2 linked regions of the Sediminitomix flava genome follow. The protein of the gene in region 1 interacts with the protein of each later gene in a pairwise test. Links are inferred from orthologs where the notes say so. Each region holds a gene or a part of one and is shown on either strand. Other genes may lie near its edges. The genes, in order: rlmN and ftsZ.

Evidence for each region.
Region 2: the proteins of rlmN (region 1) and ftsZ interact in binary tests that used the Escherichia coli proteins (3 or more experiments, as listed by UniProt). The link is inferred for Sediminitomix flava from one-to-one orthologs.

What each region holds. Positions count from the first base shown.
Region 1 is NZ_QGDO01000002.1:1,186,781-1,193,960, reverse strand. Bases 2,984-5,925 are described here. They hold rlmN (23S rRNA (adenine(2503)-C(2))-methyltransferase RlmN), read right to left. Parts: upstream 5,024-5,925; coding sequence 3,944-5,023; downstream 2,984-3,943. Other genes in these bases: BC781_RS11920 (tetratricopeptide repeat protein), read right to left, coding at 5,294-5,925; BC781_RS11930 (lipoprotein signal peptidase), read right to left, coding at 3,146-3,793; BC781_RS11935 (shikimate dehydrogenase family protein), read left to right, coding at 2,984-3,084. Outside these bases: GTPase Era, read right to left, coding at 1-352; BC781_RS11940 (M16 family metallopeptidase), read left to right, coding at 1,048-2,319; more of BC781_RS11935, read left to right, coding at 2,350-2,983; more of BC781_RS11920, read right to left, coding at 5,926-6,817; BC781_RS11915 (tetratricopeptide repeat protein), read right to left, coding at 6,972-7,180.
Region 2 is NZ_QGDO01000003.1:486,470-493,634, reverse strand. What follows is about bases 2,670-5,596. They hold ftsZ (cell division protein FtsZ), read right to left. Parts: upstream 4,948-5,596; coding sequence 3,391-4,947; downstream 2,670-3,390. Other genes in these bases: ftsA (cell division protein FtsA), read right to left, coding at 5,149-5,596; BC781_RS13835 (4-hydroxy-3-methylbut-2-enyl diphosphate reductase), read left to right, coding at 2,670-3,233. In the rest of the region: gap (type I glyceraldehyde-3-phosphate dehydrogenase), read right to left, coding at 1-473; BC781_RS13845 (DUF4251 domain-containing protein), read right to left, coding at 829-1,473; cmk ((d)CMP kinase), read left to right, coding at 1,591-2,274; more of BC781_RS13835, read left to right, coding at 2,355-2,669; more of ftsA, read right to left, coding at 5,597-6,501; BC781_RS13820 (cell division protein FtsQ/DivIB), read right to left, coding at 6,622-7,165. UniProt on the Escherichia coli protein: Essential cell division protein that forms a contractile ring structure (Z ring) at the future cell division site. The regulation of the ring assembly controls the timing and the location of cell division.

The sequences.
Region 1 (7,180 bases):
ATAGAACGATTGGAACGTCCATTGAACGGAGTTTTTTGATAACATCCTCTTCGTCATATTTTTCATAAATATCAGTCACAAAAAGAACCAAGTCTGCATCATCTAGTGAACTGTTCACAAAGCCCATCATCGATTCGTGCAATTTATATTTTGGCTGAATGATTCCTGGAGTATCCGAATAAACCACTTGATAATCGTCGTCATTGATGATTCCCATAATTCGATGACGAGTTGTTTGTGCTTTAGAGGTAATTATCGAAAGTTTTTCGCCAACGAGCTGATTCATCAAGGTAGATTTACCTACATTAGGTTTACCGACGATACTTACAAAACCTGCTTTGTGATTTGCCATATTCTTGAAATATTTAAAAGAGATTGAAAACTAGTCATTTAACATTGTGTTTTCAATATTCTTCACACTTTGTTCAAATTTATTTCATTTATTTTCAACAAAGGTATTGGATTATCGTATAAATACCTATACCTTTGCATTCGCAATTCGGAAAGGTATCACATTTTCTTAATGCAAATTACATCGCGGGATGGAGCAGTTGGTAGCTCGTCGGGCTCATAACCCGAAGGTCACAGGTTCGAGTCCTGTTCCCGCTACTAAAAGTCTTTTCAATTACTAGACTTTCACAAAAAGAAGTAATGCGATATCGCGGGATGGAGCAGTTGGTAGCTCGTCGGGCTCATAACCCGAAGGTCACAGGTTCGAGTCCTGTTCCCGCTACTAAAAGTCTTTTTAATTACTAGACTTTTTCAAAAAGAAGTAATGCGATATCGCGGGATGGAGCAGTTGGTAGCTCGTCGGGCTCATAACCCGAAGGTCACAGGTTCGAGTCCTGTTCCCGCTACTACAGAAGGATAAACTAGTCTTAGTTTATCCTTTTTTTATAACTATAGCTAGAAAGAAATCCTTCAGTAATTTTTTTAATAAGTCAATTTTTAGAAATTTGATAGAATGAGAAATTTCTTCGAATCAAATTAATTGTTTGACTTTGTATTTCTCTCCAATTTTGGCTTATAACTACTAATCATATATTTATGGCATTGAATAGAGCAATAGCTCCTGAAGCTTTCCCCATTTCAGATTTCGAAATCCAAAAGGCTGAGAAAATCACTTTAGATAATGGCGTACCTGTGTATTTTATCAATGCCGGGAATCAGTCTATCGCATCTATGCACCTATTATTCCGTGCAGGTCGAGCGTATGAAAAATATCAAGGGGATGCTCATTTTTGTGCTAAACTTTTAATGGAAGGTACTTCTGAGAAGTCAAGTGCAGAACTTGCTGAGGCATTTGAACAAATTGGAGCAAGTGTATATACTTCTGCTTCCTTCCAATCCTTAATTATTGAATTACATTGCCTAAATCGATTCATAAAAGAATCGACAGCTTTGGTTTCATCAATGCTGGCAGATGCAACTTTCCCTGAGGAGGAATTCCAGCATATTAGCGAAGTAAGTATTCAAGGACATCGTATTAACCTTGAGAAAAATAGCTATTTGGCAGGGCAAAAATTCAGAGAAAAGCTATTTGGAGAAGGTCATCCGATGGCTTATGAGCTTTCTGAAGAATTTATTAATAATTATCAGCTATCCTATGCCGTTAATCACTATAATGAGCAAGTGAAAGGAAGTGCGTTTGAAATTTTCTTAGCAGGAAAAGTAGATGAGAAAATTTTAGAAGACCTGAATAGTACGCTGGGGCAAATAAAGATTGAAAAAGCATTACCTGCAGAACCAGAAGTTTCTTTTGATGCGTTGGTTGGTAGCAAAGAATATATAGAAAAAGAAGAAGCTGTTCAGACTAGTATCCGAATTGGTAAACGCCTTTTTGATATTAAGCATGAGGATAAAGTTCCTTTTGAAGTTGCTAATGAGATATTGGGTGGTTATTTCGGTTCTCGCTTAATGCGTAACATCAGAGAAGAAAAAGGATTGACTTACGGAATACATTCTTCTTGCTCTTTCCCAAAGAAAACAGGCTATTGGACAATTGGGGCTGATGTGAAAAAAGATGATAGAGAATTAGCACTCCAAGAAATTTATAAGGAGATTCAGATTCTTTGTGACGAAAAAGTAGATGAAGGGGAGTTAGAGCTTGTGAAAAACTATATTGCAGGCGAGTACATCAAGTCAATCAATACACCTGTGTCATTGATGGAGTATGCGAAATTGAAGCATTTTCATCATTTGACAGATCAGCATCTAGATCAATACATTTCAGAAATACATGCGGTTACAGCTGATGATGTACAACGCATGGCTCAGAAGTATTGGAGTGATGGTATGGTAGAAATTCTAGTAGGTTAAAATATTTATAGGCTTAATTATTTTTTAGATATGAAAAAATATGGACTGATTGGGTATCCTTTGACACATTCTTTTTCAAAGAAATATTTTGCAGATAAATATGAAAGAGAAAACATTACTGATGCTCAATACGAGTTGTATGAACTTGCTCAGATTGAGGAATTCAAAGATTTGATCTCTGAAAATAATTTTTCGGGCTTGAATGTGACTATTCCTTACAAAGAACAAGTCATTCAATTTCTAGATAAGCTAGATCCTCAGACTGCGGAAAGGATTGGTGCAGTAAACGTAATAAAGTTTGAAGAAAACGGTCAGAAAGTTGGCTATAATTCAGATTATATTGGTTTTGCTCGTTCTTTAGATAAGTTTTTGCCTCATCATAATATGAAGGCGCTTATTCTTGGAACTGGAGGTGCTTCAAAAGCTATTAGAGCTGTTTTGGATGATCGAAATATTCCGCATAAATATGTGAGTAGAAATGCAGGAGAGGATATCTTGAGTTATGATCAGCTGAGTGAAGAGCTTATGGGAGAATATCATTTAATCATCAATACAACGCCATTAGGTACGTACCCGAAAGAAGATACTTTTCCGAATATTCCTTATGAGTACCTCACAGAAGATCATTACTTAATGGATTTAGTATATAACCCAGAGGTGACTTTGTTTATGCAGAAAGGCTTAGATAAAGGAGCTAAAGCTAAAAATGGTCATGAGATGTTGATCGGTCAAGCAGAAGGAGCTTGGGAGATCTGGAATCAGTAAATTTTTAGGCACAAAAAAGGGATAGTATTCAAATACTATCCCTTTTTTATATTAAATATTCTTAGTGAATTCCTTCTTTCTTTTCTGACTCAGAGGCTAGTTTCGCCATCTCTTCATCGTGTTTGGCAAACTTTCCTTGGAAGATCATAATGAATACAACCCCTAAGAAAATTGCTGAATCAGCGATGTTGAAAACAGGGCTGAAGAACAAGAATGGTTTTCCGCCGATCATTGGGAACCAAGTAGGGTAAATACCTTTTACCATAGGGAAATAAAGCATATCGATTACTTGACCGTGGAACCAAGGAGTAGGTGAGCCTGGAATTGCATTATTTTCGATAAGTACTCCATAAAACACACTATCAATAACATTACCAATTGCACCTCCCATAATCATCGCTAAACAAATCAGAAAGCCTGGATGAGTCTTCTTTTTAGCCATATAGTAGATGGCATATCCCAAACCACATGAGGCTAAAATTCTGAAACTTGTAAGGAAGAATTTACCATACTCGCTGTCAAATTCCATCCCGAAAGCCATTCCTGGGTTTAGTAGATAATGTAGTCGGAACCAGTCTCCCAATACATAGATTTCTCCTATAGTACCCATCTCCATGTAATTATGGACAAGGATTTTTGATAGTTGGTCAATGAAAATGACAAACAAACTGATAAGGAAAAATTTATGAACTTTTACTTCTTTATTCATGTCTCCTGTTTTATCTCAAAAAGTGCTTTACAAGTACATTTCTTGAAAAGCAGTATTGAACAAATTTATGGGATTTATTCTGAGTACGAAAATGAAATTTGTCAAAAACACCTTTTTTAAGAAAATATATTATTGCACTATTTTCTTAGTTTAGTCTTTGATTTCACTTTCTGCGTGGTCTTTATTTGCAAGCTGACCACATGCCGCATCAATATCTTTTCCTCTACTTCTTCTGACGTGAACATTCACCCCTTTCTTACGAAGGTATTCACTAAATTTATCTAGTCTGTCTCCTTCAGATTTCGTGAATTCAGCATCTTCAATTGGATTATACTCAATGATGTTCACTTTACAAGGAAGGTGCTTACAGAATTGATAAAGCTCTTCCGCATCTTTTAGCGAATCATTGAATTTATTGAAGGCAATATATTCGTAAGTAACAGGATTCTTTGTTTTTTGGAAGTAGTATTTTAATGCCTCTCTTAGTGCTTCTAAAGTATTCGATTCGTTGATCGGCATAATTTGATTACGCTTCACATCGTTTGCAGCATGTAAAGAAAGTGCAAGGTTGAATTTTACTTCATCATCACCCAGTTTCTTAATCATTTTCGCAATACCTGCGGTAGAAACCGTGATTCTTCTTGGAGACATTCCAAGTCCTTCTGGTGAAGTGATATATTCAATTGACTTCAAAACATTGGCATAGTTCAAGAGTGGTTCTCCCATTCCCATATACACAATGTTTGTGAGTGGATTGTCAAAGTATTTTTCCGCTTGGTTATGAATCGCTACAACTTGATCATAGATTTCTGCAGGATCAAGATTTCTGATTCTATCCATTTTACCTGTAGCACAGAAAGTACAGGTCAGAGAACAACCTACTTGAGAAGAAACACAAGCTGTCATTCTTGGCTCACTAGGTACAGGGATCAAAACGCCTTCAACAAGATGTTCGTCATGAAGTTTGAAAGTGGATTTGATCGTACCATCATTACTTTGTTGTTTGGTGTTGATCGTGATCGGAGAAAAGAAAAAGTGATCGTCTAATAATTGACGTGTTCCTTTTGAAAGGTTGGTCATATCTTCAAAAGATTGGGCAGACTTCTTCCATAGCCATTCATTGATTTGTTTGACACGGAATGCCTTCTCTCCATTTTCAACCAAAAATGCTTTGATTTCCGCAGACTTTACTTTTCGGATGTCTCGCTTTTTAATTTCTGTATCTACCACTGTTTCTGTATTTTCTATTGCTCTATTTTCTAGGGCGATCAAATTTTCGACTTGCAAAAGTAATGAATTCTATTTGTATGTTTTATACGCTTGAAGCGGATTTGATAGCAAAGGAGTAATATTCATGGATTAAATGTTTGTATTGCTCAAAATCGATCTCCTTTTCATTACTGAAAAAAATCTTATGATCTCCCCAAAAATAACAAACCCGAACTTATCGAATAAGTTCGGGTTTGTTGCTAATGATTCTAAAGTAGAATCAGCTAAGAATTATTGGTTGTTCTTGATCATACGATCAGCACGGTTGATCAATAATTCGAAGTTGTTTGAATCGCCAGCTGGTTGGTTCGATTGTGCTTGAGTAAAGTAATCCTTTGCTTTTGTAGCGTTATCGATCAAGTCAGCTTTCAATGCATCAACTTTAGCTTTATCCTTAGAGTTTTTCACTTTACCAGTGTAGTCTACCAAGTTCTCAACTTCACGGTTGAAACCGTTAGCTTTTTGGTAGTAGAAGTCACCGATGTTTACAAGTGCACCATAGTGATTAGGATTCAACTCCAATACTTTGTTGTAGCTCTCGATAGTCTTTTGCTCCAATTCAGCAGCTTCTTCAGCATTCTCAGCCTTTTTAGCTACATCCATTTTGTTAGAGTAAAGAAGACCAATGTTGAAGTAAAGCTCAGGGTTGCTAGGGTCAGCTTCCAAAGATTTTTTGTTTTCTGCAATTGCCTCATCGATTTTATCCATTTTCATGTATAAAACGATTTTAGTTTGTTGCAAGTTAGCATCTGTTGGGTGTACCTCAAGTGCATTCTCTACATAACCCAAAGTCTCAGCATATATCTTGTTAGCTTCTTCTTTCGCTGTAGCTTCTTTTGCTTCGATTCCAGCAATTTCTTCTTTTACTGGAGCAATTTTCGCTTCAGTTTCAGTAGCTAGTTTAGAGAATTTGTTGTAACGATCTTTTGCAGCTTTGCTTTTCTTCATGTAAGCTTTGTTCGCCTCAGCTTTGTCTTTGTAATCAGCCAAAGTTTCTTCTAGCGGACGAAGTTGCTCTTGCGTAGTTTGACGCTTTTGAACATCAAGCTCAGAAAGTTGAGTTTCGAATTCTTGTGCTTCACTCATTGTATAGTGAATCAACAATCTGTGTGCATCGATGTTTGTAGCACCTCTTTCGATCATTGTTTTACTCAACTCACGGATTTTTTCAGTATCAGGCTCGTCTAATTGCTGAGCACAGATCATTGCATTGAAGATAGCCGTAGTATCTGTAGAGATGATGTTACTAGCTGTCAAGAAGTCTTCCATTGCTGAGTTGAAGTCTTCCTCATTGTAAGCAGTACCACCTTTGTTCATGAAACCTTGGTATAGGTCTTGAACCTTACTGTTTTTACCTTGAATATAAGTTGAGTTTTCACCCGCAGCATAAGTTACCCATGCATCCTTATAAACAGCACTCGTTTCTTTCTCTTGTGATTTAATTGTATTGTACGCAGACAAAGCTGAGTCAATAGCTGCTTCTTGCATATCAGCAAAAATTGAGCTGTCAGACAAAGCAATTGCTGAGTATACATTACCTTTTACCAAAAGAGTTTTTCCTTTGATTGTTACAGGCTTACCTTTCTTTTGCAATTTCGCGATTTCTTTGTCAATCGCTCCTTCAATTTGAGTTTTAGCCTCGTTTAGGTCTCCTGCAACTAGAGCTGCATCAGCTTTGCTTACGCTTTGTGCATACGCACCATTTGCGGCAGCTACAGTTAAAAGAACTGCAACTGATCTTTTCACGAATTTCATTGAATATTCTGTTTGTTTATATATATAGTACAACTTATTCCTTTCCTGTTGCAAAAATAACAGAAAAATTGTTCTGAGAAAGCCCCAAATTCCGTAGTTATCCTTCAAGCTTCAAGGATATTTATCATATTTTTTATAAAAAATCACAAAAAATTCAATCTAGTTCAGCATACTCGATCAATAAATCGAGTTCTTTTTGTTTTTTATCCTTGTTGAGGAGCTGATAAACTGTGCTTCTGATACGTAGAATTTCTAGGTTTTCAGGTTGGATTTTCTGTGCTTTATCAAAAGATTTTAAGGCTTGAGTGAGGTGATAGTTGATTTCTTTTCTGAATACTTGGAAGTCTTGACGTGAAATTTTCT
Region 2 (7,165 bases), on another replicon or contig:
GCAAGACAGTTAGTAGTACATGATGCGTTAGATACGATGTTTACATCAGCTGACAATTCAGTGTGGTTTACACCGTAAACGAACATTGGAGTGTGGTCTTTAGAAGGAGCAGACATAACTACTTTCTTCGCACCAGCAGTGATATGCTTTTGAGCACCTTCTTCAGTCAAGAAGATACCAGTAGCTTCAAGTACATATTCAGCACCAATTGCATCCCACTTCAAATCCTCAGGATTTCTTTCAGCAGTAACGCGAACTGTTTTACCGTTAACAACCAAGTTTCCGTTTTCAACAGCTACTTCACCGTCGAATCTACCGTGTACTGAATCATATTTCAACATGTACGCGATGTAATCAACGTCCAAAAGGTCGTTAATTCCTACTACTTCGATGTTTTCTTTTGCTTGCGCTGCACGGAAAACTAGTCTTCCGATTCTACCGAATCCGTTGATACCAACTTTAATTGTTGACATAGTCTAGAATGTGGTTAAAGGATATATAAAATTTGTTAACTCAATAGTTGTTCCTGTCAAGGATCAATTTCTCTTATAACATGAAAATTATGAAAAGAATCCCGATCGATGACATTGCAAACATACCAACTCCTCGCAGGATATATAATGATATTTATCATTCTTTAAATTGATCTTTTCCAAGATATATTCTGTACTTTTGACACTTATTGGTATAATATTTTGTAATCAATTAAAAATCAAGATAATTGATTTTAGTTAGAAGGATATCATATTATTTATGTCTAAATAAAAGAATTAAAAAAACTCTAAGATTCTTCTTAGAGTTATATTTTAGGTAGATATTTTTTCAATATTAGAAAGATCGCATGCCTTTATAGATTGCATTTTCATCTAAAGGAGTGAGCGTCCCCTTAAATTCTATCCTTCCACTACTCACATTTGAGTTCACTGTAGCTGTTGCTACATTACTTCCTGACACTAGATGAACCGTTACATTTGCCATAAGCCCCGATCCCATGACATTAAACCTATAGCTTATCGAGCCATTTTTTGTTGTGGTACACTTTATATCAGATATTCTCCCTTCTAGCGTAATACCTCCTATACCATTCGGACCCGGTGCCATAAAACCATTAAATGCTAATTGTAAAGTGGCTTCACCATCTTTTACATAAATAAAATTTGTCCTTTCTGTCACAGGAATCATTCTACCTCTCTTAGTAAAGAGATAATCAGCACTCAAAAGAAATGTTGTATCTTCTAAGCTTTTTTTAGCCAATTCAAATTCTGCATTCTTAATTGCACTTTCTTGACTTTTCCTTAGTTCTTTTTCTTTCTGACGTTCCTCTTTTTTCTTTTGTTTCTGCTCCTTTTTTAATGCCTTTTTCTCCTCTTTTGTCAACTCTTGTACTTCGCTGATATTTTCTTGAGCTAATAATGAATCTATATTAAATGTCAGTAAACATGCTATCGAGAATATTAAATATAGTTTTTTCATAATAGTATATAGGTTTTAAGTTGAAGTCTGTTTTCTAAATATCTGATTATAGATTTCTGTTAGATTGGTCTTAGATCATAATTATTTTATCTTTACTTCTTTTAATAATAAGACACGATGAAGAAAATAATAGTTGCCTTAGATGGACATGCAGGTTGTGGGAAAAGCTCAACGGCAAAGATCGTTTCAAAAGAGTTAGGGTATGTGTATATAGATACTGGGGCGATGTATCGTGCTGTTACATTTCACTTCTTAGAAAACAAGATTAATCTTGAAAATTTAGATGATGTAGAAAGTGAATTAGCGAAAATCACTGTAGGTTTTGATAAAAATCCTGAGACGGGAGCAATTGAAGTTACTCTCAATGGAGAAAGAGTTGAAGCTCACATCCGTACAATGGAAGTCACAAATAATGTAAGTAATGTCAGTGCTATAAAATCTGTTCGTACATTCTTAGTTGCAGAACAGCAAAAAATGGGCATTGAAAAAGGCATTGTCATGGATGGTCGTGATATTGGAACTGTCGTTTTTCCTACTGCTGAACTCAAGGTTTTCATGACTGCAGATGTTGAGGAAAGAGCTAGAAGAAGACAAATAGAAATGGAATCTAAAGGACTTACGGCTTCTTTTGAAGAAATTGTAGAAAACCTTAAGGAAAGAGATCACATTGACTCTACAAGAGAGGAAAGTCCACTCAGAAAAGCTGATGATGCTTTAGTACTTGACACTACAAATCTCAAGTTTGATGATCAAGTAAAACAAATTGTTGATTGGGCAAATGCGCTTATTAAAAACAATTAATAGATTAAACTGTTTTTGGATTAAAAGGGTAATCCTTTAAATATATTTCCCACAATATTCTACTCAAGCTAAACAAATTTATGGAAGTAGTTATTGACCAAAAATCTGGTTATTGTTTCGGAGTTGAGTTTGCCATTCAAATGGCTGAAGAAGAAATGAATGAATCTGGTAGTTTATACTGCTTAGGAGATATCGTTCATAATAGTATGGAAGTGAAAAGACTTCATGCAAAAGGATTACGTGTCATTGATAGAGATGAACTTGCTACACTTAAAGATTGTAAAGTTCTGATCAGAGCACACGGTGAACCACCTGCAACATACAAAACTGCGATTGAAAATAATATCGAGCTAATAGATGCTTCTTGCCCTGTGGTTTTGAAGCTACAAAATAGAGTAAAAAATGCTTATGATCGTGCTAAAGAAATAAATGGGCAAATGGTCATTTATGGAAAAGATGGTCATGCTGAAGTTATTGGTCTTAATGGGCAGACAGGTAATCAAGCGATTATTGTCACAACCATTGATGATCTTGAAAAAGTAGATTTCAACCGTCCTATCGTATTATTCAGCCAAACTACGAAAAGTACAAAAGGATTTTATGGACTTAAAGAGGAAATCGAAAAGAGATTAACTCAAATCCATGGTGAAGATGCTACTTTAGAGTTATTCGATGCCAATGACTCTATTTGCCGTCAAGTTTCTAATAGAGAGCCTCAGATGGTTAAATTCTCATCTGAAAATGATGTTATCATTTTTGTGAGTGGAAAGAAAAGTTCAAATGGTAAAGCACTTTATGGCGTTTGTCTTCAAAATAATCCTAGAAGTTATTTCGTGGAAAATGAAGATGAAATAGATCCTAATTGGATTAAAGAAAATGATAAAATTGGGATATGTGGAGCTACTTCTACCCCAATGTGGCTTATGGAACAAGTTGCTACCTACATTAGAAGCTTATAAGAAAGTAATTTATAAATAAACAAATAGAGGAATCAAGCTTATTGATTCCTCTATTTGTTTAAAAAGTATCCTAAATAAAAAAGGATTGAATTCTAAATTGTTTTTCTAAACAATCTAAAACTCAATCCATTTTTAATATCCAAAATTATCTAGAGGTTTAGTCTACATTATCATGTAAAAATCTATTTCCTCCATCAATACCGTCTTTCTTAACTTGATATCTTGAAGGATCATTACTTTCTCCTTCAGATTCATTTAACTGAACTCCTTTTCTTCTAAAAGCAGGCTCCTCTTGTCTCTCTCTAATTTCATCTGGTGACATATCAGAAATAGACTTCAATTGAGATACTCTCAATCTTGAAGGTCGAGCATTATTTACGACAGGATTTTCGTTCAATGAATCCGATGGATATTCATCGTTGATATCGAAAATTTTCTTTTCTGGTCTTCTATTTACCTTTGGTTCCTCAAAATTAGGCACAGAAGGTTTTTCTACTTCATGAATAATGAACTCACTGTTTTCAGTAGGTTCTGAAGTTTGAATAGAAGGTTCTGGCGTAGACTTAGCTTCTACAGGAGCTGGTTCAGGAGTAGCAGGAGCTTTATAAACAGGTTTCACTGCCTGTTGTTCAGATGAAATAGACTCTTTTGACTGACGAACAAAAGACTCCGAACTATCTATTTCATGAATAGTCTTTTTTTCAACTACTGCTTCTTCATCGTTCGGGTTTTCTCTGTTTGGAAAACCAGTTGCAATAATTGTTACGCAGATAGACTCACCCAAAGATTGATCTGTTGCAACACCAAAAATCACTTCCGTATCTTGGCTACTTTGTGATCTGATATATTCAGTAATCTCATCCAATTCTTCCATTTGGAAAGAGTCAAGATCACTTACAACAAGGCTCAATAATACGTATTTCGCATTATGAATATTTGTGTTATTCAACAATGGAGAAGCAATTGCTCCTTGAGTTGCACGAATTGCTCTATTTTCACCTTCAGCAACAGCAGAGCCCATTACCGCAGCACCAGAGTCTTTCATTACTGTATTAACATCCTCAAAATCGACATTGATAACGCCTTCTACAGTAATAATTTCTGCAATTGATTTAGCTCCAATCGTTAATACATTATCTGCATGAGAGAAAGCTTCTTTGAATGAAGTCTTTCCATAAACTTCGTGAAGTTTCTCATTTAAAATCACAAGTACGGTATCACAATACTGTCTAAGCTCATCAATACCTTCTTGAGCGCGTCTTTGTTTAGGCGCACCTTCAAATTTGAAAGGCATTGTAACAATACCTACAGTAAGTATATCTAGACTTTTGGCTATTTCAGCAATGACAGGAGCGGCACCAGTACCAGTTCCACCACCCATACCAGCAGTAATAAACACCATTTTAGTGTTATCACCTAGTAACTTTTCAAGTTCTTCTCTACTTTCTTCAGCTGCATTTCTTCCAACTACAGGCTTTGCACCTGCACCTAAACCAGCAGTTAAAGCTGTACCTATCTGAACTTTATTTGGTATAGGGCTAGAATTCAATGCTTGAATATCAGTATTCACAATGTAAAAGTCTACATCATGAATCCCCATTTCATACATATATTTAACGGCATTTCCACCGCCACCACCTACACCTATTACCTTTATAATTTTAGAATCGCTTCCGCCTTGTGGTATATTAAACTCGTAACCCGTTGCTTCCATAGTCCTTATAATTAAGCCTCCTTAATTAGCTTTAGTATTTTGTGATACACCTAATACCTCTATCACATAAAAAATAGTGTACCCTTTAGCTATTTCACATTTAAAATTGCAAATATTTTTTTGGATTTCAAAGATAAGAGTATTCGTCACTAATAAGAAGTATTAAGTTGTTAATCTTAAAGCTTCTGATTTGATGTCAGATTAATAATTACTTTTATCATCAAAGTCATCCTTAAGAAATTGCTTTGTTTTATCTAGGATTTTATCAAAAATAGTACCCTTACGTTCTTCTTTTTCAATATGAATAGAAGATTTTTCCTCCATAGGTACATATGGAATTTCTTGATGATGTTGTTTCTCCTCAACTGCTTGAGGTTCTAAACGATCTTCATCTCTATCATCCAAAGACCTGAACCCTGCAAGAACAAGCCCTAAACAAGTAGCATATTTAGGATTTTTGATGATCTCGTCTTGAGTTTTCCCTACATATTCATTAGGGTAACCAATACGAGCATCCAAGCCAGTTCTGTAAGAGAACAACTTACAAATATCTTTAAGAAGAGCACTACCTCCCGTAAACACAACACCACAAGAAAGCTTATCTTTGAAACCTGAATTTTCAAGTTCCATAAGAATCAAGTCAAAGATTTCTTCAACTCTTGCCTCTATGATATATGAAAGGTTTTTAAGAGATATCTCTTTTGTTTCCATATTTCTAAAACCTGGAATAGAGATATATTCATAATCAGATGCAGTTTCTGCTAAAGCCTTACCAAACTTCACTTTAAGAGTTTCAGCATGTGAAGGCATCACAGAACATCCATGACGGATATCTGAAGTAATGATATTTCCTCCAAAAGGAATTACTGCAGTATGTCTCACAATACCATCGTAGTAAACTACAATATCAGTTGTACCTCCTCCAATATCTATAACTGCAACACCAGCCTCTTTCTCTTCCTTGTTCAAAGTAGCAAGCCCTGTAACCAAAGGATCTAAGTATAAACCTTCGATTTCTAAACCAGCTTGTTCTAAACAATTTCTGATCTTCTTTATCTCATTTATCTCAGCTGTCACTAATTGGAAATCTGCTTCAAGCTTTACACCTGCCATTCCAACTGGATCTTTTACATTATTTTCATAATCTACAGAGAAATACTGAGGTAAGACATGCAGGATATCTGTACCTGGAGAGGTCACAGTTTTTAGCTGATCGTCAAACAAACGCTCTACATCTTCAACTGAAATTATAGCATCATGATGAGGACGTGTGTAACTACCTCGTTGTTCAAAACAACGAATGTGTTTACCAGAAATACCAACATTTACCACATTAATGGAAATGTTTGAAGATTCTTCAGCTTTCTTTACAGCTTGTCGAATTGCCGATACGGTTTTTGTTAGGTTATTAATGCTACCCTCCTTCACCCCTTCCGAAGATGAAACGCCTGAACCTAGAATTTCTAGGTTGCCATAAGTATCTACTCGGCTAACAATAGCACATATCTTAGTTGTACCGATATCAAGCCCAACAACTATTTTGTCATCTTGCATCGTTAGATAATTTTGGATAATTAGAGAATATTTGGTCTAGATCAATCCTTTGCGAGATAGTTAAGTCAAGTTCAAAAAACCTTGAAAAAGATAAAATTCTTTATTCAATACCAAACCATATTACTTACATACAATTTGATTTGAATATTGCAACTTTACAAGTTTGTAAGTATTCCACCCTTCACTTTTCACAATATCATTATAATAAATCTTCATTTTGTCTAATTTACTTTCAAAGTCCTCAACTGTTCCAAATTCAAAGGTTTGATTACCAATTTGAGTATAGATCAAAATTTGATTATCGGCTCCAAATGACAATTGTGAGATGTTGGATTTGAAGAATTCATCGTGAAAAATATACCTTAAAAATCTCAGTATTTTATATCCTTCTAATGTATTATAAAAATTTGGTTTCAATAATTTATTAGCCCCTTTACCTGTCAACATCACGACTCTTGATGTAAACTTTTGAGACAATTGAATTACTTTTCCATCTTGAGTTACATAAGCCCCTTTTCCTTCAGGAGTTAAAACTCTTGCCAATGGTCCATCCTGTTCAATATTCACTAAAAGCCTCCCATTTGGGTCTCTCGCAACTTGAACAGACTGGATAAAATCCAATTTTCTCAACTTTTGTTCTAAACGCAGAAGATACTCATTATCC